3 regions of the Sphingomonas sp. PP-CC-3A-396 genome follow, and region 1 is predicted to be linked to each of the others. Evidence: riboswitches for the same ligand, from Rfam matches in the RefSeq annotation. Region 1 holds a riboswitch; each other region holds the start of a gene.
What was found. A riboswitch is a leader RNA that binds a small molecule or an ion and turns the genes downstream of it on or off. The one in region 1 is predicted to bind cobalamin.

Region 1 (7,594 bases):
CGCACGTTCGACCATGCGCCACACTGGCTGCGGATCGGCCTGCCACGCGACGACATCGCCTTCGACCGGCTGGACCGAGCGCTGGCGCATGGCTGAGCCGATAGCGGTCCTAGCGATAGCGATCGACGCTGCGATCGGCTGGCCGGCCGCACTCTATGCACGGATAGGGCATCCGGTAGGCGGGTTCGCGCGGTTGATCGGCGCCGCCGAGGCACGCTGGAACGATCCGCGAACATCGTTTGCGACCCGTCGGGCGGCGGGTGTCTTGACGATGATAGTCGTCGTCGGGGTCGCGGTCGTCATCGCGCTCGCGCTAGACGTCGTTCTGCGAATGCTGCTCGGGTCTTCCGCCTGGATCGCGATCGCCTTGTTAGCCGCGCCGGGACTCGCGATCCGTAGCCTGCACGATCATGTCGTTCCCGTGGCGCATGCGCTGAGAGCGAGCGACCTCCAGACTGCCCGTGACCGCGTTGGCATGATCGTCGGGCGGGATGTCGCGTCGCTCGATGAAGCCGGCGTCGCGCGGGCGGCGATCGAGAGCCTTGCCGAGAGCGTGTGCGATGGCGTCGTCGCGCCACTGTTCTGGTTGCTCGTGGCCGGGCTGCCGGGACTGTGGGCGTATAAGGCGATCAACACGGCCGACAGTTTGATCGGGCACCGTGAAGAGCGCTGGCGTGCGTTCGGCTGGGCTGCGGCACGGACCGATGATTTGGCCAATCTGATCCCGGCGAGGCTGAGCGGCGTGCTGCTGTGCGTCGCCGGGCTCGGCGGTTGGCAGACGATGTGGCGCGATGCCGGCAACCACGCCTCGCCGAACGCCGGCTGGCCAGAGGCGGCAATGGCGGGCGCGCTTGGCCTGCGTCTCGCCGGGCCGATCGCCTATGACGGGGTGAGCGTCGCCAAGCCCTATATCGGCGATGGCCGTGCGGACGCTACCGCCGCCGATCTACGCGCCGCGCTCGGCATCTATCGCCGAGCGTGTGTGCTCCTGTTTGTCATTGCCGGAGGGATCGCATGGGCGCTCTGATGCTCCAGGGAACCGGCTCCGACGTCGGCAAGTCGGTGCTCGTCGCCGGGCTATGCCGCGCGTTCGCCAATCGTGGGCTGTCGGTGCGCCCGTTCAAGCCGCAGAACATGTCGAACAACGCCGCCGTCACCGCCGATGGCGGCGAGATCGGTCGCGCGCAGGCGACACAGGCGATCGCCTGTCGCGTCGAACCCATCGTCGACATGAACCCGGTGCTGCTGAAGCCGCAGGGCGACCGCACCTCGCAACTGATCGTCCGCGGGCAGGTCCGCGGCACGCTTGCCGCCGCGCGCTGGCGTGAAGGGCGCGAAGGGCTGCTGGTCGATGTTCTCGGCAGCTTCGAGCGACTGTCGGCAGGCTGCGATCTCGTCGTCGTCGAAGGCGCGGGGAGCCCGGCGGAGATCAACCTGCGCGCCGGCGACATCGCCAACATGGGGTTCGCGCGCGCTGCCGGCGTTCCCGTGGTGCTGGTCGGCGATATCGACCGCGGCGGCGTGATCGCGGCGATCGTCGGCACGCGTGCGGTGATCGATCCGGCCGACGCGGCGATGATCCACGGCTTCCTGATCAACAAGTTCCGCGGAGACCCCGCGCTGTTTGACGACGGATATCGCGCGATCGAAGCGCGCAGCGGGTGGCGCGGGTATGGCGTCGTGCCGTGGCTGGCGGATGCGGTACGGCTGCCGAGCGAGGACGCCGTGATCCTCGAACGCCCCGCCGCTAGCGCACAGCGCCGCGTCACGATCGCCTGCCCGATCACGCCGCGGATCGCCAATTTCGACGACCTCGATCCGCTTCGGCTGGAGCCGGGTGTCGCATTGATGATGGTACCGCCGGGCTCGCCGATCCCCGACGTCGACATGATCGTACTCGCCGGATCAAAGGCGACGATCCCCGACCTCGCCTTCGTCCGTGCGCAGGGATGGGACATCGACATCCGCGCACATCATCGCCGCGGCAAGCCGGTGCTCGGGCTTTGCGGGGGCTACCAGATGCTCGGCCGCAGCATCGCCGATCCCGACGGGATCGAGGGGCGGGCGGGTCGTGTCGACGGGCTCGGGATGCTCGACATCGACACGGTCCTTACCGGCCGCAAGACGCTGGAGCGGGTGCGCGGCCGGGCACAGGGCGCGGCATTCGAGGGCTATGAGATGCACATGGGCGCGACCACCGGACCCGCCACCGCGCACCCGGTCGGCCACCGCGCCGATGGCAGCCCCGAAGGCGCGACGAGTGCGGACGGACTGATCTCGGGCAGCTACGTCCACGGCCTGCTCGCGCTGGCCGAGCAACGCGCGGCGTGGCTGGCTCGGCTCGGCGTCGCGGCGAGCGGACCCGATCATGGCGCGTCGATCGACGCCGCGCTCGATGCGATCGCCGCGACGCTTGAACGCCATGTCGATCTCGATGCGCTACTCGCGCTAAGCGAGCGCGCCGGCCACCGAGAGCGCAACTAGCAGCCCGGTCTCGACGATCTCGATCCCGGCGCCATGCGCATCGCCGGTCACGCCGCCCAGCGTCCGCCGCAACCATGCCGCGACGCCTAACGTGAGCAGCGGTAGGGCGACCAGTGCAGGCACCGCAACCGCCGCGAGCGCAAGCACAAGTCCCCACCCCAGCAGGTCACGCGTTCGGACCGCGCCGGCGACGGCCGCGCCCAGCCCGCCGGGCCGCAGCGGCGGCAACAGTCTCGCCCAGACGAGCGGTCCCATCCTTGCCGCGCACGGCACGAGGATCAGCGTCCAGCCCATCCCCGCCGCGTGGAGCAATACCAGCTTGGCCAGCACCTGACCGACGATCGCGACGACGCCGAAGCTCCCGATATACGGATCGGCCATCACCGTGAGCAGCCGCGTCCGATCGCCATGCGCCGCGCCCAACCCATCCGCGAGGTCGGCGAGCCCGTCGAGATGCAGCGCCCCCGTCACTGCGATCCAAGCCAGCAACGCAGCGCAGGCCCCCGTCCAAGGATCGACCAGCGTACCCAGCCAGCCGGCCGCCGCGACGATCAGGCCGATCGCGAGACCGACGACAGGGTAGCACCGGATCGCTGCCGCGAAATCCTCTGCCTCGACGTCGACGCGCGGCATCGGCAGGCGGGTGAGGAAGCCGAACGCGATGATCAACCGCTTCATGTCGCCAAGCCGACGATCTGCACGGTCCGCGTCGGGCCCGGCCATATCCGCAGCGACACCAGCGCGGCATAGGGGAGGTCGAACGCCCAGTTCTGCCTTCGATCGAACCCGCACAACTCCGCGAGCGCCGCCCGGATCGCGCCGCCGTGCGTCACGACGAGTGTCGAGACCTGCGGCATCGCGGCCAGTGCCTGCGCGACCCGGTCCTGCAACGCGGACCAGCGTTCGCCATCCGGCGGTGGTGACGCATCGGGATCGTCGTAGAATGCGGCCAATTCGGCGGGATCGATTGCCGCCGGGGCCAGCCCGTCCCATGCCCCGAAATCGAGTTCGCGCCAGCGTGGGTCGACCTCGACCGCAACGCCTCGCGGTTCACCGATCGCCGCCGCACAGGCGCGTGCGCGGATCAGATCGGAGGCCTTGATCCGTTCGATCGCAAGACTCTCGGCGCGTGCCATACAGGCGGCAATCCCTCCCTCGGTCACCGGGTCGTCGGTCCGTCCGAGCATTCGCCCCGCCACTTCAAGCGCCCCGTGCCGCATCAGGTGCAGCATGTACGCACTCACGCAGCCGAAACGCCCGCCTCGGCGAACGTCGCCATCTCTGCATGCGCGGCCAGAGCGGCCCGGACGAGCAACGTCGCCGTCGCAGCACCGCTCGCCTCGCCCAGCCGCATCCCGAGCGAGAGCAACGGCTCGAGCCCCATTCGCTCGAGCAAAAGATGATGCCCCGGCTCGGCCGAGACATGTCCGGCAAGGCAATGCGCGAGAATGTCGGGACACGCCGCAGCCAAGGGCGCGACCGCCGCACAGCAGATGAACCCGTCGAGCATCACCGGCACGCCCGCCAGTCGCGCGGCAACCACCGCGCCTGCGATCGCCGCCAACTCGCGCCCACCGAGCCGCCGCAAGATCTCGAACGGCGTGCTCAGCCCGTCCCGGTGCAGCGCGACCCCGGCTTCGACCACCGCGATCTTCCGCGCGATGCCCTCATCGTCGACCCCCGTGCCCGGCCCGACCCAGTCGCTCGCCGACCCGCCGAAGCTCGCCAGACACAGCGCCGCGGCGGTCGTCGAATTGCCGATCCCCATTTCGCCGAGTACAATCAGGTCCGGCGCATCTGTGACCGCCGCCGCGCCCGCGTTCAACGCGGCAAGGCATTCGTCCTCCGACATCGCCGGGGCTTGCGTGAAATCCGCCGTCGGTCGGTCGAGATCGAGCGATACGATCTTCAGCTCAAGGCCCGCCGCCCGCGACAGCGCGTTGATCGCCGCGCCGCCATGCTCGAAATTGGCGACCATCTGCGCGGTGACCGAGGCCGGAAACGCACTCACACCTCGCGCGACGACGCCGTGGTTGCCCGCGAATACCACCGCGCTCCCGCGATCGAGCCGGGGCAGCGGGTTACCCTGCCAGCCGGCCATGAACACCGCTATATCCTCCAGCCGCCCCAGCGAGCCCGGCGGCTTGGTCAGTTCGCCTTGTCGGACGATCGCCGCGGATCGCGCCGCCGCGTCCGCCTGCGGCAAGCCGCGCAAGGCCGCCAGAAACCCGGCAGGCGTCGCGAACGCGGTCATTCGACGACGAAGCCGGCGGGCGGCGTGCGGGTGATGAAATGCCCCTTCACGCCCTGCGGCCATTGCTTGAACGGCACCTGCCCGAACGCGCTCTCACCGTAGAGCCGCGCGTAATCGAGGATCGCGCGCGCGGCGTCTTCGGTCGGTTCGAACCGGCCGAGCACATAGCCGACCTTGGCGGGTGCGCGCAGGTGGATCGTGCAGAAATCCTGGCATGCGAACAGGCACGGCATCTCCTGCACCGCGACGTCGGCATAGGCCGGATCGCTCGCCTGCACCGCCTTCAACGCGCTGACCAGCCGCGCGCCGCCGCGAACGCCTTCGCCGTCGTCACGCGCATCGGCGGAATGGCGGCACGTGTTGCACGCGACCACCGCGACGCCGCCTTCGACCGGCTTCAACATGTCCGTTCCCGGACGATCACAGAACGATTTATACTAGGCATAGGAACCCCTTCGGACAGTCGATCCCGCACCGCGCGAAGGGCGAAAGGCGCACGCCTCCAGCCTCCGCGCGACGCGAAGCGATGTCGTCGCTCGGGGTGTTACCCGTCCGTTCGGCGCACCCTGGCCGGACGAAAGACGACCGCGACGGGCAGGTCTCCTGGCTCGCGGGTCAACGCCGTCCGCGCCGCCTTCTCGGGAGTATCCCAATGGCATGAGGCACGATGGCTCGCCGCGTACAGTTGCAGGGGCAGCCGGGTGTTTCCCGTTCCCGTTTTCATTTCCCTACGCGTTGCCGCCTCGGGAAAACCTGTCGCGGGTTGAGCGATACGCGTACGATCGACCGTAGACAAGCCGCCTCTAATCCTCCCCTGACGGGGGAGGTGGCAGCCCGTTTGGGCTGACGGAGGGGTGACCCGCCGTCGTGATCGCAATACCCCTTCGTCTGGCAAGCGCCAGCCACCTCCCCCCGCAAGGGGAGGATCAAGAAGTCAGAACTCCACGCCAGCCTGCGCCTTCACCCCCGACCGGAACGGATGCTTCACCTGCGTCATCTCGGTCACAAGATCCGCCATCTCGATCAGCGCATCCGGCGCATTCCGCCCGGTGATCACGACATGCGTCATCTCCGGCTTTGCCGCCAACACAGCGAGCACCTCGTCGACCGGCAGATACTCATAGCGCAACACGATGTTCAGCTCGTCCGTCACCACCATCGCATAGGACGGGTCCGCGATCATTCGCTTGACCTCGTCCCACGCCTCGCGCGCCACTGCGATATCCCGCGCGCGATCCTGCGTATCCCAGGTGAAGCCCTCGCCCATCGGCTTGAACTCGCACAGGTCCGGGAACGCGTCGAAGATCGCCTTCTCGCCGGTCGCCATCGCGCCCTTGACGAACTGCACCAAGCCGACCTTGCGCCCATGCCCGATCATCCGCACCGCCATGCCGAACGCCGCGGTCGACTTGCCCTTGCCCTTGCCGGTGTGGACGATGATCAGGCCCTTCTCGATCGTCTTGCTCGCGACGATCTTATCATGGACCTCCTTGCGCTTGGCGCTCTTGGCATTCTGCTCGTCGTCGGTCCGCATGATCATGTCCTCTCGCGCTCGCGCCCTGTACTGCCGATGGCGGATCGCGCCGCGCGGCGCTAGAGCGACCGACATGCTCCGCATCACCGACCTCAAGCTCCCGCTCAACCACGCCGACGAAGCGCTCCCCGCCGCGATCCGCGATCGCCTGCGCGTCACCCCGCGCGACCTGATCCGCTACACCATCGCCAGACGCGCGCACGATGCCCGCGACAAGATGGACATCCAGCTCGTCTATTCGGTCGACGTCACGCTGAAGAACGAGGACACCGTCCTCACGCGCTTCCGCAAGGATCGCCACGTCCAGCGCACCCCGGACACCGGCTACCGCTTCGTCACCAAGGGCGGCGCGAGCTACACCGGCCCCCGCCCGGTGGTGGTCGGCGCCGGCCCGTGCGGGCTGTTCGCCGGCCTGATCCTCGCGCAGATGGGGTTCCGCCCGATCATCCTCGACCGCGGCAAGGTCGTCCGCGAACGCACCAAGGATACCTGGGGTCTCTGGCGCAAAAGCGTCCTCAACCCCGAATCCAACGTCCAGTTCGGCGAGGGCGGTGCCGGCACCTTCTCCGACGGCAAGCTCTGGAGCCAGATCAAGGACCCGCGCCACTTGGGCCGCAAAGTCCTGACCGAATTCGTGAAAGCCGGCGCCCCACCCGAAATTCTCACCGAAGCACACCCGCATATCGGCACATTTCGGCTCGTCACGATGGTCGAGAGCATGCGCGAGACGATCGAGGCGCTTGGCGGCGAATACCGGTTCTCGACGCGCGTCGACGGTCTCGACATCGTCGAGGAGGCAGGTACCCGCCAACTCCGCGGTCTCCATCTCAGCACCGGGGACTATCTCGAAGCCAACCACGTCGTCTTCGCGGTCGGCCACAGCGCGCGGGACACGTTCGAGATGCTCCATGCCAAGGGCGTTTACGTCGAGGCGAAACCCTTCTCGATCGGAGTCCGCATCGAACATCCGCAATCCTGGATCGACGAAGCACGGTTCGGGCCGTGTGCAGGCCACCCCGATCTCGGCGCGGCGGCGTACAGCCTGTCGCACCACTGCAAGAACGGCCGCACCGTGTACAGCTTCTGCATGTGCCCAGGCGGCACCGTCGTCGCCGCGACGTCCGAAGAGGGCCGCGTCGCCACCAACGGCATGAGCCAATATTCGCGCAACGAACGCAACGCGAACTCGGGGATCGTCATCGGCATCGACCCCGAGCGCGATTATCCCGGCCACCCGCTGGCGGGGATCGAACTGCAACGCCACTGGGAATCGCGCGCCTATGTCGCCGGCGGCTCGAACTACAAGGCGCCTGCGCAACGCA
Region 2 (7,594 bases), on a different contig from region 1:
TGGCCGAAGATCGGGCGCAGCAGATGCGGCACGACGAGGCCGACGAAGCCGATCACGCCGGTCACCGCGACGCCTGCACCGACAACGAGCCCGGTGCCGAGCACGACCAGCCACCGGATGCGGCCCATCCGTATCCCGAGCGATCGCGCCGCCGCCTCGCCTAGCGACAATGCATCGAGCGAACGGCCGGTGAGCATCAGCAGGACGCCGCCGAGCAGCATCGGCGGCAGCGCGAGCTTTATATCGTCCCAGCCTCGATCGGTCAGCGCGCCCATGATCCAGTCGATCACCTCGGCGACCGCATAGGGGTTGGGCGCGATCGAGATCAGGAACGCGGTCAGCGCGCCGGCGAGGCTGGCGAGCACGGTGCCGGCGAGGATGAAGGTGATCGCGCTCGGCGATCGCCATGTCAGCGCGGCGAGGAGCGCGACCGCACCGCCCGCGCCGAGCATTGCAGCGGCGAAGATGGCAGGTCCCGAACCGGCCCCGAAGATGATCGCGGCGACTGCGCCGAGTGCTGCGACCGACGATATGCCGACGACGGCGGGGTCGGCGAGCGGGTTGCGGAGATAGCCTTGCAGGACCGCGCCCGACAGCCCGAGCGTGGCACCGAGCACGAGGCCGAGTACCGCGCGTGGCAGGCGGAGTTCGAGGATGATCCACCAGCGCGGGTCGCTCGAGAACCAGGCGTCGAGCGGCACCCAGACTTTCCCGCAGCCGAGCGACAGGCCGAACAGGAGGACAACCAGCAGGCCAAGGGTGATGAGTTTGGGCGTGCGGGTCATCACAGGTCCACCGCAAGCATACCGGCGACTGCCGCCACCCCGGCGAAGGCCGGGGCCCAATTGGGGGACGATCGTGACGGCGTGCAGCGCTCCATTATTTCCGCCATTCCAATTGGGCCCCGGCCTTCGCCGGGGTGGTTTTGGTATGGGTGTCGCATTACAGCGCCGCCCGTATCGCCGCGAGGCGTTCCAGCGCCGGTGGAATGGTCGGGCCGCCGCAGTTGATCAGGACGCGGGGGAAGACGGCTTGCGGCGTACGCGGCAGCAGGCGGCGGCGCAGCGCGGTGCCGCGGCTGGCGCGTTCGGGGGCGATCACGATGGCCGGCGGTTGCGTCACGATCGTCTCCGCGGACAGCGTGCCGGTATGCGTCAGGCCGTAGCTCGCGGCGGCGTTGCGGAAGCCGACACGGGTCATCATCTCGTTCAGCAACGTGCTCCCCCCGGTTGCGAGATCGCCGCTGATATAGAGCAGAGCGCTGGGCGGCATGTCATCCTTGGGCCCATCCTTGCGACTCCAGCGCGCCACCGCGCGATCGATATCGGCATTGATCCGCGCGCCACCCGCGGGCGCACCGACCGCGTCGGCGATCTGCTTCACCTGTGCCTGGCTCTCCGCGATCGAGTCCGGGATGCCGAGCAGCAGCGTCTTCAGCCCGGCCCGCGCGTAGGCCGCTTGGGTCGCCGGCGGCGTATACGTGCTGGCGATGACGAGATCGGGGTGGAGCGCGATCACCTCCTCGGCGGTCCCGGCGATGCCGCGAAACCGGCGCGCGACGGCGAGCGGGATCGATGTCGCGGACGGATCTTGCGAATAATGGCTGATCGCGGCGATCCGTGAAGGCGGCAGGATGCGGACCAGCACCGAATCCACGCACGGATTGGTCGAGACGATCCCCCCGCCCCCGCTCGGCGGCGATGCGCAGCCCCCGAGCAGGAGCGCGAGGAGGATCGCCCCGCGCCTCACTTCAGCCGCAACCGCACGCCGCCATACGCCGCGCGACCGTAATTGCCGTAGCCCGCGATCGTCTCGTACCGCGAGTCGGTGAGGTTATCGACGCGGCCGTACAGCGCGATCTGGTCGGTGATCGGCATTTCCGCGCGGACACCCGCCAGCGCATAGCCGTCGAGCCGTACGGTGTTGGCGGCGTCGTCGAAGCTGTCGCCGACCATCGTCACGGTGCCGCCGACCGACAGCCCGAACGCGAACCGGTAATCGGCGTCGACGCTCGCGGTCTGCTTGGGACGGCGCGCGAGATCGTTGCCGAAATCGCTGCCGATCGAGCGGTTCTCGGTGTCGATATAGCTGTAGTTCGCGGTCAGCGTCAGCGCGTCGACCGGGCGCAGCGCCAAGGTGAACTCGACGCCGTCCGCCTCGGCGCGGGCGATGTTGTCATAGACGCCGAACGGGCGGCCGACGCAGATCGAACCGGCGGTCACCTGCTCCGCCGGGCTGCAATCGCGGAAGTCGATCTGGTTGCGCGTACGGCGGTTGAAATAGGTCACGCTTGCGCGGACCCGGTTGTCGAGGAACGCCTGCTCGACCCCGACGTCGAAGTTGCGCGCGGTCTCCGGATCGAGGCCGCGATTCCCGTAGTCGGAGAAGAGCTGGTACAGGGTCGGTGCCTTGAAGCCTTCGCCATAGCTTGCGCGGATCGTCGTGCCGGTGCGCAACGCCAGCGCCGCGTTCGCGCCGAATGTGGTGTGGCTGCCAAAATCGTCGTGATCGTCGTTGCGGACGCCGCCGGTGATGGTGAGGATATCGAGCGGCTTGACGATCAGCTGGCCGTAAACGCTGGTGATGCCGGTATCCGCGAAGGTGAAGCCGTCGTTGAAGCGGCTGTTCTCGCGCTCGAAGCCGGCGACCACGCGGACCTGGTCGAGCGGGCGGAAGTCGCCTTGGTATTCGTAGCGTTCGCTGCGGCCGCGGCCGATGAAGGTCGGATCGCTGCCGAAGCTCGGGTCGTAATTGTCGCGGTTGATGTCGGCGATCGTGAACGCGACGCGGTTGTTGAACCGGCCATCGGCGAAGTTCGCGTGCAGCCCGGCATAGCCGTAAGCCTCGCGCGTCTTCGAATATTCGGGCGTGTCGGCTAGCACGTAATCGGGCGCTGGGAAGCCGTCGATCTCGACGCGGCTGTCGGCGAAATAGCCGCGCAGGTCGAGGCCGATGCCCGGCGCGAACTCGACGCCCACGCGCCCGGTCGCGCCATATTGGCGATAGCCGTCGCGCTCGGTGCCGCTGGCGGCGGACGAGATGCCGTCGGTGCGCAGATAGCCGCCGGTCAGCGAGCCTGATACCGGACCGGTCTTGCCCGACACGCCCGCGCTGGCGAACACGCTGTCGGCATAGCCATATTCGGCGTTGGCGCGCGCTTGGACGCCTTCGGTTGGCGCGGCGGTGATGATGTTGACGACGCCGCCGATTGCCTGGCTGCCCCATGGCACCGAGTTCGGGCCGCGCAACACCTCGATCCGCTCGACCGAGCTCGACAGGAGATTGCCGAAGTTGAAGCCGCCGCCGGTCGACGAGGGATCGTTGACGCGGACGCCGTCGATCACGACGAGCGTCTGGTCCGCCTCGGCGCCGCGGATACGGACGCTGGTCAGCGCGCCGATGGTGCCATTGCGCGTTACCGTCACGCCCGGCGTGGTCGCGAGCAGATCGGAGACGATAACGGTCTGGCGGCGCTCGATCTCGGCGCGGTCGATGACGGTGACGGCCTGGCCGATCTCGCTCAGCGGTTGCGCGGCGCGGGTTGCGGTGACGACGACTTCGGGCGCGTCGGGATCGGGGATGGTCTGGGCATAAGCGGGCGCTGCGATCGCCGCGGCGCCGAGCAGAAGGAAGAATTTCGTCATGGGTACGTCCTAAGCAGAACCGCCTGCGACCATTCGCGGGGCGGCCAGACGTCTCTCGCTCGAGGAAACCCGGCTGGACCGGAGCACTCGTCCGCGCCGGACACCCGCCCGCGCAGTGGATCGACCGTGAAAGGCAGGTCTCCTGGCTTCCGGGTCATCGCGCCCACCCCGCCTTCCCAGGTCGAAACCCAGTGGCATATTCGGGGTGGCCGCTATCCGGTCACAGTTGCGGGTACAGCGCCGGTCTTGCGGATTCCCGCGCACCGACTTCCCTTTTGATCCCGTCGCCGGGAACCCTTCACGGGAGTGGCATTAGTCGCACGCCAGACACGGGTCAACGCAGCGCCTACTCATGCTCCCCACCCGGGGCGTGGTTCAGTAGACTCATGGTCTATCGCACCACCCCGGCGAAGGCCGGGGCCCAAGTGGGGAACGGCGATAACCGAGCGCAGTGCCCCGTTATTTCCACCTTTCCAATTGGGCCCCGGCCTTCGCCGGGGTGGTGACTAGTACCAAATAGTGACGTTCCCCGAAATTGTTCTCCCGCGAAGGCGGGAGCCCAGACTGGGTCCCCGCCTTCGCGGGGAAACATGCTGTCTTCGTTTCTCTTGGCAAGCGACGGATCGAATATCAACGCCCGCCGTAGCGCAGCCCCACCCAGATTGTCCGCGGCGTGGCGCGCTCGACGATGTTGGCGCCGCTGATCCCTGCCTCGACGCGCTCGTTGAGGAAATTCTCCGCCCGAAACTCGGCAACCAGCGAGCGCAGGATCGGCAGCGCGGCATAGGCATCCAGTGTCGTCGCGGCCCTAAGCACCCGCGTATTCTGGTCGTCGTCGAACTGTCGGCCGACATGCCGCACGGTCAGCGACAGCGCCGCAGCATCGTGCCGCCAGTCGACCGTCCCCGACACTTGGTCGCGCGGGGTCTGCGCTGGTCGCAAGCCGTCCAGAGCGGCGGTGATCCCCGAACCCTCGACCTTCGAGTTCGTGTGCGACCACGATGCTTGCACGCCCAGCGGACCCGGTCGATACGACGCATCCAGTTCGAAGCCATGCGCGCGGATCCCATCGAGGTTCTGGCGGACGCGGTAGGTGGCGACCCCGGGCAGCACCTGCGGCGGGTTGGTCGTCGTGACGTTGGCAATCGCGTTCTTCAGCCGGTTGTAGAAATAGGTCGCGGCGATGCTCACGCCCGGTGCCGGCGTCAGCGTGACGCCACCCTCGACCCCGGTCAGTCGCTCCGGCGACAGCAACGCGTTCGCCGCGGTCGCGTCGTTGCCGACCCGGAACGGGCGGTACAGTTCGTTGAGCGTCGGCAGTCGCCATCCGCGATAGCCGGCGGCCCGCAGCGTGACCGCCTCGATAGGCTGATACGCGACGCCTGCCCGCCCGGTAGTCTCGCTGCCGTCGCGGTTCGCGTAGCGCAGGTCGGTCAGCGCCGCGCCGGTCGCGAGCGGCCGTTCCGTCAGATAGCCGCCATCGATCGACCACCAATCGACCCGCCCACCTAGGCTGAACGTGAGGTAGCCCGCGACGAGGCTTCCATCGGCGAACACGCCGGTCGTCGTCGTACTCCCGCCAGCTTCCCGCCGCCGCGTCGGCGCCGCGTTGACGAACGTATAGAGCTCCTGCGTCTTGCCGCTCACGTCGCGGATATCCGCGCCCAGCCTGAGCGTGATGCTCTCGCCCAGCGGCGGTGCGATCTCGATCCGCCCGCCAAGCCCTGTCGCCGGCGTATTGTACTGGTTCAGCGACTGGATCGCGGTCGTGCGCGCGGCAGTGATGCTGTTGAAGCTGCTCGCGAACGCGCGCGTCTGCAGATACGCCAGCGCCGAATAGCCCCACGCGCCCCGCCCGATCAGCCGGATGCTCGCATCGGCCCCCTCGCTCTTATTCGCGGTGAAGTCGCTCCCCCGGTCGCGCCGATCGGTGAACGCGCTCGCATTCATCTGCAATTCGGTTTTCGCGCCGATCCCGACGACGGTCCGCAACGCGCCCGACGCCTGCTCGTATGGCGCGGCCCGATCGACGATCCCGCGGCTCTCCGCGACGGTCGGCGTAAAGCCGTCACCGCGCGCGTACGCGCCCGACACGGTCGCAAACCCCGACCCGCGCACCAGCGCCGCCGACCCTTGCGCATCGACCGAATCGCGGCTGCCATAGGCGACGCTGCCCTGGAACGGTGTCAGGTCGTCAGGCGTCGCGCTCTCCAGTTCGACCGTCCCGGCCAGCGCGCCCGGTCCCTGATAGCCGCTGCCACCGCCGCGCGTCACGCGGATGCGCCCTAGCCGCCCCGTCGCATAGGCCGGGAATGCGACCCAGCCGCCGAACGGATCCGCCTGCGGCACGCCGTCGAAGATCAGCAGCGCGCGACTGGAGGCGTTGCCGCCAATCCCGCGCAGCGAAATCCCCTGGCTGGTCGGGTTGGCACTGCGCGAATCCGAACGACGAAACTGCTGCAACCCGGCGACGTCGGCCAGCACGCTCTCCAGCCGGTTGCTCGCATTCGCCTGGATCCGGTCGCGCCCGATCGTGACGATCGAATAGGCGCGGTCGCCGGGTGCGTCGGCCAATCCGCGCCCGGTCACGACGATCTCGGCCGGACTGTCGGCGGCGCGCGGCGGCACGTCGGACTGCGCAAGCACGGCGCCAGGCAACAGCAGGGCGCTGGATGACAGGATAGCGGTGGCGGAAATCGAGAAGCGGATCATCCGTGCCGCATGACAGCTTTTCACGATACCGGAAGGTCGGAAACGCCCGGACAGCAAAAAGCCCCGCTAACCCAGAGGTTAGCGGGGCTTTCTATGGTGGGCGTGGCAAGGATTGAACTTGCGACCCCTGCGATGTCAACACAGTGCTCTACCACTGAGCTACACGCCCGCCGGAGGGCTCCACTAGCCGCGCTTATCGCGGGGTGCAAGCGCTCAATGCATGCCGGTGACATTATCCATCTCGAACAGCCGATCGACCTCGGCGACGAGGTCGCGCAGGTGGAACGGCTTCGACAGGACGCGGGCCTGCGGCATCGCCCGCCCGGCCTTCAGGGTGACCGCCGCAAAACCGGTGATGAACATCACGCGCAGGTCCTTGCACATCTCGCCGGCCTTCTGCGCCAGTTCGATCCCGTCCATCTCGGGCATCACGATATCGGTGAGCAGCAGGTCGAACGTCTCGGTCTCGAGCAGCGGAATCGCCGCGGTCCCGCGGTCCACGGCGGTGACGGCATACCCAGAGCGCTCGAGCGCCCGCGTCAGATATTCGCGCATGACCTGATCGTCCTCGGCCAGCAGAATTCGCAACATCGATCTAAAGTCCTGTTTTCACGCGTACATTGACGCGCTTTCCCTACGCGCAAAGTGGTTAACATTTCCAGATCGATTGCCCGTTCCGACGCGTCGCCCTAGCGTGCTCGCCATGTCATCGCCCCCCTTCGAGCGCTTGCCCCCTTTCGAACACCAGGATACCGCGCCGCCGACCAGCCCGGTCGTGATCTCCGTACCCCATGCCGGACGCGACTATCCGCTCTCGCTCAAGACCGCGTTGCGCGTACCGCTGGCGGCGCTGCTCCCGCTCGAGGACCGGCTGGTCGATGCGGTGGCACGGAGCGCGCGGACGGATCAGGCGATGATCATCCAGCGTCGCGCACGTGCCTGGATCGATCTCAACCGCGGTGAGGACGAACGCGACGCCCAACTCGACGAAGGCGCGCGATCGATCCCGCCCGCGCAGCAGTCCGCCAAATTGCGCAGCGGCCTTGGCTTGGTGCCGCGCCGCGTCTCGGGCGCCGGCGACCTGTGGGCGCGCCGCTTCACCGATGCCGAAGTGACCGCGCGGATCGTCGACGACCACCGGCCCTATCACGCGGCGATCGCGGCGGCGTTGCAGGCAGCGTATGCGCGGTTCGGGGTGGCGGTGCTGCTCGACGTGCATTCGATGCCCCCGCTCGGCC
Region 3 (7,594 bases), on a different contig from region 1:
CCCGTCCTCGTCGGACGCTGCGGGGCTATTGCATGACGACTTTAACGATTGAGCGACCGACGCGAGTTTCGACACGCAAGCGCATCGGCTGGATGTTCTTAGGCCTGATCGTGGCCAACATCGCGGCGTGGTCCTGGGCGTTCTCGCTGTTCCACGCGCAGCCGCTGATGCTCGGCACGGCGCTGCTCGCCTGGGGCCTGGGTCTGCGCCACGCCGTCGACGCGGATCACATCGCCGCGATCGACAACGTGACGCGGAAGCTCATGCAGGACGGCCAGCGGCCGATCGCGGTCGGCTTTTGGTTCGCGATCGGCCATTCGGGGATCGTGCTGATCGCCGCCGTCGCGATCGCGCTCACCGCCAGTGCGCTGTCGCAGTTCGAGGCGTTCAAGCAGGTCGGCGGCGTGGTCGCCACCGTCACTTCCGCCGTGTTCCTGTTCACGATCGCGGCGATGAACCTGATCATATTGCGCTCGGTCTGGCGCACCTTCGGTCATGTCCGCAGCGGCGGTATTTATGTCGAGGAGGACCTGGACCTGCTGCTCGGCAACCGGGGGCTGCTCGCGCGGCTGTTCCGACCGATGTTTCGGCTCGTCACGCGGAGCTGGCACATGGCCCCGCTCGGCTTCCTGTTCGGGCTCGGGTTCGACACCGCCACGGAGGTCGCGATCCTGGGCCTTTCCGCGAGCCAGGCCGCAGACGGGCTTTCGATCGGCACCGTCCTCGTACTCCCCGTGCTGTTCGCGACCGGCATGGCGCTAGTCGACACCGCAGACGGCGTCGTCATGCTCGGCGCGTACGAATGGGCGTTCGTGAAGCCGATCCGCAAACTTTATTACAACATCACCATCACGCTGATCTCCGCGATCGTCGCGATAGCGATCGGCGGGATCGAGACGCTCGCGCTGCTTGGCGCAAAGCTCGGCCTGACCGGCGGCATCTGGGATCTGGCAGCCGCACTCGGCGAGAACTTCAACGGCCTGGGCTTCGCGATCATCGGCCTGTTCGTGCTGTGCTGGGTCCTGAGCTTCGCCATCTACCGCTGGAAACGCTTCGATGAGATCGAGGTCGTACACGGATAGCTGGCGGCGTGGCGGAAAGTCCTCTAACCCACCCCCGAGGCTCGGTTGCACCGAACCTCATAGATCGCGCCGGTGCCCGAAAGGGCTTGAATGGGAATGCGGTGCGGGAGGAGTCCTCCCAATGCCGCGGCTGTCCCTGCAACTGTAAGCGGTGAGCGAGACGCACACGTCCTTCGTTTCGGAGGGCAGCCACTGGGGAAACCTGGGAAGGCGTACGTCGAGCCTCGACCCGCGAGCCAGGAGACCTGCCAGCGTTATGGTCGCTCTTGCTACGATCCAGGGGATGGTCGCGGCACGGTACTCCGTCTGAGCGACGAACGCGTGCGGCCGAAAGGTCGTGCGTGCGTGTGCTTCAGACGTCGAGGAAATAATCATGTCCGATCTTTCAAAGGTCCCCGTCACCATCGTCACCGGCTTCCTGGGTGCCGGCAAGACGACGCTCATCAGCCACCTGATCCGCAACGCGAACGGTCGCCGGCTCGCGGTGGTGGTCAACGAGTTCGGCACGCTCGGGATCGACGGCGACATCCTCAAGGGCTGCGCGATCCCCGATTGCCCGGCCGAGAACGTCGTGGAGCTGGCGAACGGTTGCATCTGCTGCACCGTCGCCGACGACTTCATCCCGACCGTGGAGGCGCTGCTCGCGCTCGACCCGCGCCCCGATCACATCCTCATTGAAACGTCCGGGCTCGCGCTGCCCAAGCCGCTGCTGAAGGCGTTTGACTGGCCCGCGATCCGCTCGCGCATCACCGTCGACGGCGTCATCGCGCTCGCCGATGCGGAAGCCGTCGCCGCGGGCCGCTTCGCCCCCGACGTGGCCGCGCTCGAGGCCCAGCGCGCCGCCGACCCAAGCGTCGATCACGAGACGCCGCTCTCGGAAGTATTCGAGGATCAGCTCGCCTGCGCCGATCTTGTCCTGCTGACCAAGGTCGATCTCGCCGGCCCCGAAGGCGTCGCCAAGGCACGCGCCGTCATCGCCGCGGAGTCCGCAAGACCACTCCCGGTGATCGACCTGACCGACGGCATCATCGATCCGCGCGTGATCCTCGGCCTCAACGCCGCGGCCGAGGACGATATCGCCAGCCGCCCGTCGCATCACGACGGCGAGGACGATCACGAGCATGACGATTTCGACAGCGTCGTCGTCGAGCTTGGCGAGATCGCCGACCCGACGGACCTGACCGCAAAGATCGAGGCGCTCGCCCGCAGCGCCGACATTCTTCGCGTGAAGGGCTATGCGGCGGTCACCGGCAAGCCGATGCGCCTGCTCATCCAGGCGGTCGGCGCCCGCGTCCGCACACAATACGACCGCCCTTGGCGTGCGGGCGAACCTCGCCGCACGCAACTGGTAGTTATCGCCGAGCACGACCGGATCGACGAGGCCCGCATCAAGGCCGCGCTGGACGGCTGAGGCTCACAATGCACGTCGTCTTCCGCGAGACCCACGGGCTGGAGGAAAGCGCGGTCCCGCAGGACCTCGCCCAATCTCCCGCGGATCTCGTCGTCCTTTCCTTCTCCGACGGCGACCTCGGCGCATTCGCCGCGGGCTGGAGACGTGCGGATGCGGCCGGAAGCCGGCTGCCGTCGCTGCGCCTGGCTAACCTGACGGCGCTACAGCACCCGCTCTCTGTCGACACCTACGTCGAACAGACGCTGGCCGGCGCGAAGGGCATCCTGATCCGGCTGATCGGCGGGCGCTCCTATTGGAGTTATGGCCTGCAACAGGTCGAAAACCTTTCGCGGGAAAAGTGCATCGCGCTCGCCGTGCTCGCCGCTGACGGCCGCATCGACACGCGCCTCGATGCCGCCTCGACGATCCCGTTCTCGACGCTGCGCCGCCTAACCCATCTCTGCGACACCGGCGGTGCGGTTGCGGCGCAGGCGGCACTCGCGCAGTTCGCGCTGGCCGCCGGTTGCTATGCCGGCCCGGTCACCGGCGTCCGTGCGATCGCCGATGTCGGTGGCTGGCAACCGCACGACGGCGTGACCTGTCCGGCCGCGTTCGCGCTCAACGCGCACCGCCCCCGCGTGCTGGTCGTCTTCTACCGCTCCTATTTGACCGCCGCAGACCTCCACCCGATCGAAGCCCTGCACGCTGAACTGACCGCGCGAGGCTTCGACGTCGTCGGCCTCTTCGCGCCGTCCTTGAAAGGCCCAGACGCAGCCGGTTGGCTATCCCGCTGGGTTACGGCCCTGAAGCCCGCCGCGATCGTCAACGCCACCGCGTTCTCCGCACGCGGCGCGAGCGACACGACCCCACTCGACGGCGCCAACGTACCGGTCTTCCAGATCGCTCTCGCCACCTCCGACCGCGCAGCCTGGGCCGGCGCCACCCGAGGCCTGTCGCCCGCCGACCTCGCCATGCACGTCGTCCTTCCCGAAGTGGACGGCCGCCTCTTCGCCGGCGTCGCCAGCTTCAAGGAATGCGCGGCGAGGGACGGCGACCTCGAATACACCCGCCGCGAACACCGCGCTGACCCAGCACGCATCACCGCCATCGCCGCGCGGATCGAAGCCTGGACGAACCTCGCCAGCAAACCCGTCGCCGACCACCGCATCGCGATCGTCCTATCGACCTATCCCGGCAAGACGTACCAGATAGCGCACGCCGTCGGCCTCGACGCGCTCGCCTCGACGCAAGCAATCCTCGGTGACCTTACCGAAGCCGGCTACGCGATCACCTCGGACGCCAACGATCTCACGACATCACGCATACACTGGCCACTCGAAGAGTATCGCAAAGCACTCGCGCAACTGCCCAAAGCGATCCGCGAGGACCTCCGGCAAAGCTGGGGCGACCCCACCGAAGACTTCACCTTCACCGCGATCGATCACGGCGGCGCGCTCGTCGCGCTGCAACCCGAACGCGGCCGCACCGAGCACCGCGCGGAGGAGTATCACGACCTCTCGCGCTGCCCCTGCCACGCCTATGTCGCCTTCTACCTGTGGCTCCGCGAGCGCGGGACCGACGCGCTGGTCCATGTCGGCGCGCACGGCACGCTCGAATGGCTACCCGGCAAGTCGGTCGCGCTGTCCGACGCCTGCTGGCCCGAAGCGCTCGTCGGCGCGATGCCCGTCATCTATCCGTTCATCGTCAACGACCCCGGCGAAGCGGCACAAGCCAAACGCCGCATCGGCGCCGTCACGCTCGGCCACGTCCCGCCGCCGCTCGAACGCACCCGCACCGGCGCAGGTCTGGGGCGCCTCGAAGCGCTGCTCGACGAATTTTCCAACGCCGACGGCCTCGATCCAGCCCGCCGCGACCGCCTGCAACGCGACATCCGCGACGAAGCAACCGCCACCGGCCTCGCCGCAACGCTAGGCCTCGACGATGCGCAGTCCCAAGCCGACACGATCACCCGCATCGACACCTTCGTCTGCGACGTGAAGGAGAGCCAATATGGCGACGGCCTCCACATCTACGGCCGCGGTGAACACGGTGTCGCCGAACGAACCGGATTGCTGTCCGCGCTCCAAGGCAAACGCATCGCACCTGGCCCCTCCGGCTCCCCTTGGCGAGGCCGCGCCGACGTCCTCCCAACCGGCCGCAACCTGTACACCACCGATCCTCGAGCAGTGCCTTCGCGGGCCGCCCATACCCAGGGCGTAAAGCTCGCCGACGAACTCGTCCGCCGCCACTTGCAGGACCACGGCGACTACCCCCGCAATCTCGTCGTCGATCTCTGGGCTTCCGCGACGATGCGGACAGCCGGCGAGGAGTTCGCGATGGCGCTCCACCTGCTTGGCGCGGAGCCGGTGTGGGACATGCAGTCCGACCGCGTGACGGGCGTCGAGATCCTGCCGCTGGCGGACTTCGACCGCCCCCGCATCGACGTCACCTTGCGCGTATCCGGCCTTTTCCGCGACGCCTTCCCGACGCTCTGCACGATGTTCGGCCAAGCCGTCCGCGCGCTTGCCGCACGCGACGAACCGCAAGACTGGAATCCCTTCGTCGGCAAGGCGGTCAGCGCTCGCGTCTACGGCCCCGAACCCGGCCGCTACGGCCTGCTCATGGGCGACGCCGCCGAAACCTACACGCCAGCAGCGCGAATCGAAGCTGGCAACGCGTGGCTATCCGCCTCCAGCCACGCGCTCGACGACGGCGTCGACAGCTTCGACCCGACCGGCATTCGCGACCGCGTCGCTGCCGCCGATGCCTTCGTCCACGTCCAGGACCTGCCCGAAACCGACCTACTCCTCGCCGCGGACTATGCCGCGCACGAAGCCGGCTTCGCCGCCGCGCAATCGGTCGCCGGAGGGAGCGCCACGCTCTACCACCTCGACGCACGAGACCCGAACCAGGCCAAGGCCCGCTCACTCAAGGAAGAGATCGCCCGCGTCGTTCACGCCCGCGCGGCAAATCCAGCCTGGGTCGACGGCATGATGCGCCACGGCTTCCGCGGCGGTGCCGAGATCGCCGCAACGCTCGATCACCTCGGCGCCTTCGCGCATCTGGCCAGCGCGGTCCGCCCAGAACTGATCGACCTCTATTACGACGCGACGCTAGGCCGCGACGACGTCCACGCCTTCCTCGCCGAAGCCAACCCCGGCGCACTCGCGGCGATGCAGGCGCGTTTCGCGGCGCTCCATGCCGCCGACCTCTGGCCGACCCGCCGCAACTCGATCCTGGCGCGTCTGGATTTGCCGTTGTGAGCGCGCCTGACACCAACGGCGTCGTGAAGGGTTGGTGCCCCGACGCTTGGCGCCCGATGATGGCGGGCGACGGCCTACTGGTACGCGTCCGCCCGCCGCTCGCGCGCCTGACACGCGTCCAAGTGCTCGGCCTGTGCGAGGCGGCAGCGCGGCACGGAAATGGCCAGATCGACCTTACCACCCGCGCCAACCTCCAGATTCGCGGCGTCCGCGAGGATAGCTGGCGTCCGCTGATCGAAGCATTGCTCGACCTCGGCCTAATCGACCCCGATCCCGCTTTAGAAGCCCGCGCCAACATCCTCGTCACGCCCGATTGGTGCGAAGGTGACGACACCCATCGCATTGCCGAAGAACTGCGCGCGCGCCTGCCCGAACTGCCACCCCTCCCCGGTAAGTTCGGCTTTGTGATCGACGCCGGTGCCACACCGACGCTCAAAGACGCACCCGCCGACGTCCGCATCGAGCGGACCATATCCGGCCGGCTGATCCTCCGGGCCGCTGGCCGCAATCTCGGCACGCCACTGTCACCCGACATCGAAGTCGACCTGCTGATCGCGCTTGCCCACTGGTTCGTGAAAAGCGGCGGCGCCGTTAGCGGCCGCATGGCCCGTCACGACGCGATTCTGCCCGTCTGGGCGGCGGCAACGACAATGCCCAGGGCATCTGCACCACGCATCAGGCTCGGCGAGCACCCGCTCGGCATCGCGCTCGGCTTGCCATTCGGTCGGATCGCGGCGGCGGCCTTGCACCGCTTCGTCGAAGCCGAAACCGCGATCGAGGCGATCCGCCTGACCCCGTCACACATCGTGATCTGCGAGACGAAGGTGCCGCTCTCGGGAAAGCCCGACACCGCCGGCTTCATCGCAGACCCAGGCTCGGCGTTGCTTCGCGCAGATGCCTGTGTCGGCGCGCCGGCCTGTCCGCAAGCCACCGTCGAAACCCGCGACCTCGCGCTCCGCCTAGCCCCCTGCGTTAGCGGCCGCCTTCACGTCTCCGGATGCGCCAAGGGATGCGCCAGTGCGGGCCCTGCCGACGTAACGCTGATCGGGCGCGACGGTTGCTACGACCTCGCCTTCGACGCGCGCGCCGGTGCGCCACCTTCCCGCGCGGGCCTCGATGCCGCGCAGATCCTCGCCCATTTCGGAGCCGCCTAAATGCCGTACGCCTATGAAACCGACGGCGCGGCGATCTACCGCCAGTCCTTCGCGATGATCCGCGCCGAAGCCGACCTCGCCCGCTTCTCGCCCGAGGAAGAGCCTGTGGCGGTCCGCATGATCCACGCCGCCGGTGTTGTCGGTTTGGCCCAGCACCTCCGCTTCTCGCCAACACTTGCCGTCGAAGCCCGCCGCGCGCTGCAGGCCGGCGCGCCAATCCTCTGCGACGCACGCATGGTCACCGAGGGCATCACCCGCGCCAGATTGCCCGCCGACAACCGCATCGTCTGCACGCTCCACGCCCCCGAAACGCCTGAGCTCGCCCGGACGATGGGCAACACGCGATCGGCCGCCGCCCTCGAACTCTGGCGCCCGCATCTCGCCGGTGCGGTCGTGGCGATCGGCAATGCGCCCACCGCCTTGTTCCACCTGCTCAACATGCTCGAGGACTCTGATTGTCCGCGTCCGGCGGCAATCATCGGCTGCCCTGTCGGCTTCGTCGGTGCAGTCGAATCGAAGGCGGCGCTCTGGACCGACCAGCCAGTCCCCTGCGTCGTCGTCGAAGGCCGGATGGGCGGCAGCGCCATCACCGTCGCCGCGATCAACGCCCTGGCGAGCGGCACCGAATGACGCTTGGCACGATCCACGGCGTCGGTTTAGGGCCGGGGGCGCAGGACCTGATGAGCGTCCGCTCGGATCGCCTCG

Region 2: it holds a riboswitch for cobalamin, as region 1 does, so the genes downstream of both, C8J40_RS01755 (TonB-dependent receptor) here and C8J40_RS10720 (DUF1636 domain-containing protein) in region 1, are expected to answer to the same signal.
Region 3: it holds a riboswitch for cobalamin, as region 1 does, so the genes downstream of both, cobW (cobalamin biosynthesis protein CobW) here and C8J40_RS10720 (DUF1636 domain-containing protein) in region 1, are expected to answer to the same signal.

What each region holds. Positions count from the first base shown of each region.
Region 1 is NZ_SLYF01000005.1:9,767-17,360, forward strand. Features, by position in the region: gene C8J40_RS10690 (threonine-phosphate decarboxylase) at 1-96, shown strand, start outside; gene cbiB (adenosylcobinamide-phosphate synthase CbiB) at 89-1,027, shown strand; gene C8J40_RS10700 (cobyric acid synthase) at 1,015-2,484, shown strand; gene cobS (adenosylcobinamide-GDP ribazoletransferase) at 2,449-3,162, opposite strand; gene C8J40_RS10710 (histidine phosphatase family protein) at 3,159-3,728, opposite strand; gene cobT (nicotinate-nucleotide--dimethylbenzimidazole phosphoribosyltransferase) at 3,725-4,738, opposite strand; gene C8J40_RS10720 (DUF1636 domain-containing protein) at 4,735-5,142, opposite strand; cobalamin riboswitch at 5,314-5,510, opposite strand; gene cobO (cob(I)yrinic acid a,c-diamide adenosyltransferase) at 5,673-6,278, opposite strand; gene C8J40_RS10730 (NAD(P)/FAD-dependent oxidoreductase) at 6,346-7,594, shown strand, end outside.
Region 2 is NZ_SLYF01000001.1:380,520-388,113, forward strand. Features, by position in the region: gene C8J40_RS01745 (iron ABC transporter permease) at 1-785, opposite strand, end outside; gene C8J40_RS01750 (ABC transporter substrate-binding protein) at 943-1,749, opposite strand; gene C8J40_RS01755 (TonB-dependent receptor) at 1,746-3,644, opposite strand; cobalamin riboswitch at 3,759-3,958, opposite strand; gene C8J40_RS01760 (TonB-dependent receptor) at 4,275-6,356, opposite strand; tRNA gene C8J40_RS01765 (tRNA-Val) at 6,451-6,525, opposite strand; gene C8J40_RS01770 (response regulator) at 6,570-6,947, opposite strand; gene C8J40_RS01775 (N-formylglutamate amidohydrolase) at 7,060-7,594, shown strand, end outside.
Region 3 is NZ_SLYF01000003.1:207,270-214,863, forward strand. Features, by position in the region: gene C8J40_RS07175 (HoxN/HupN/NixA family nickel/cobalt transporter) at 93-1,082, shown strand; cobalamin riboswitch at 1,136-1,350, shown strand; gene cobW (cobalamin biosynthesis protein CobW) at 1,456-2,493, shown strand; gene cobN (cobaltochelatase subunit CobN) at 2,502-5,735, shown strand; gene cobG (precorrin-3B synthase) at 5,732-6,889, shown strand; gene C8J40_RS07195 (precorrin-8X methylmutase) at 6,890-7,519, shown strand; gene cobI (precorrin-2 C(20)-methyltransferase) at 7,516-7,594, shown strand, end outside.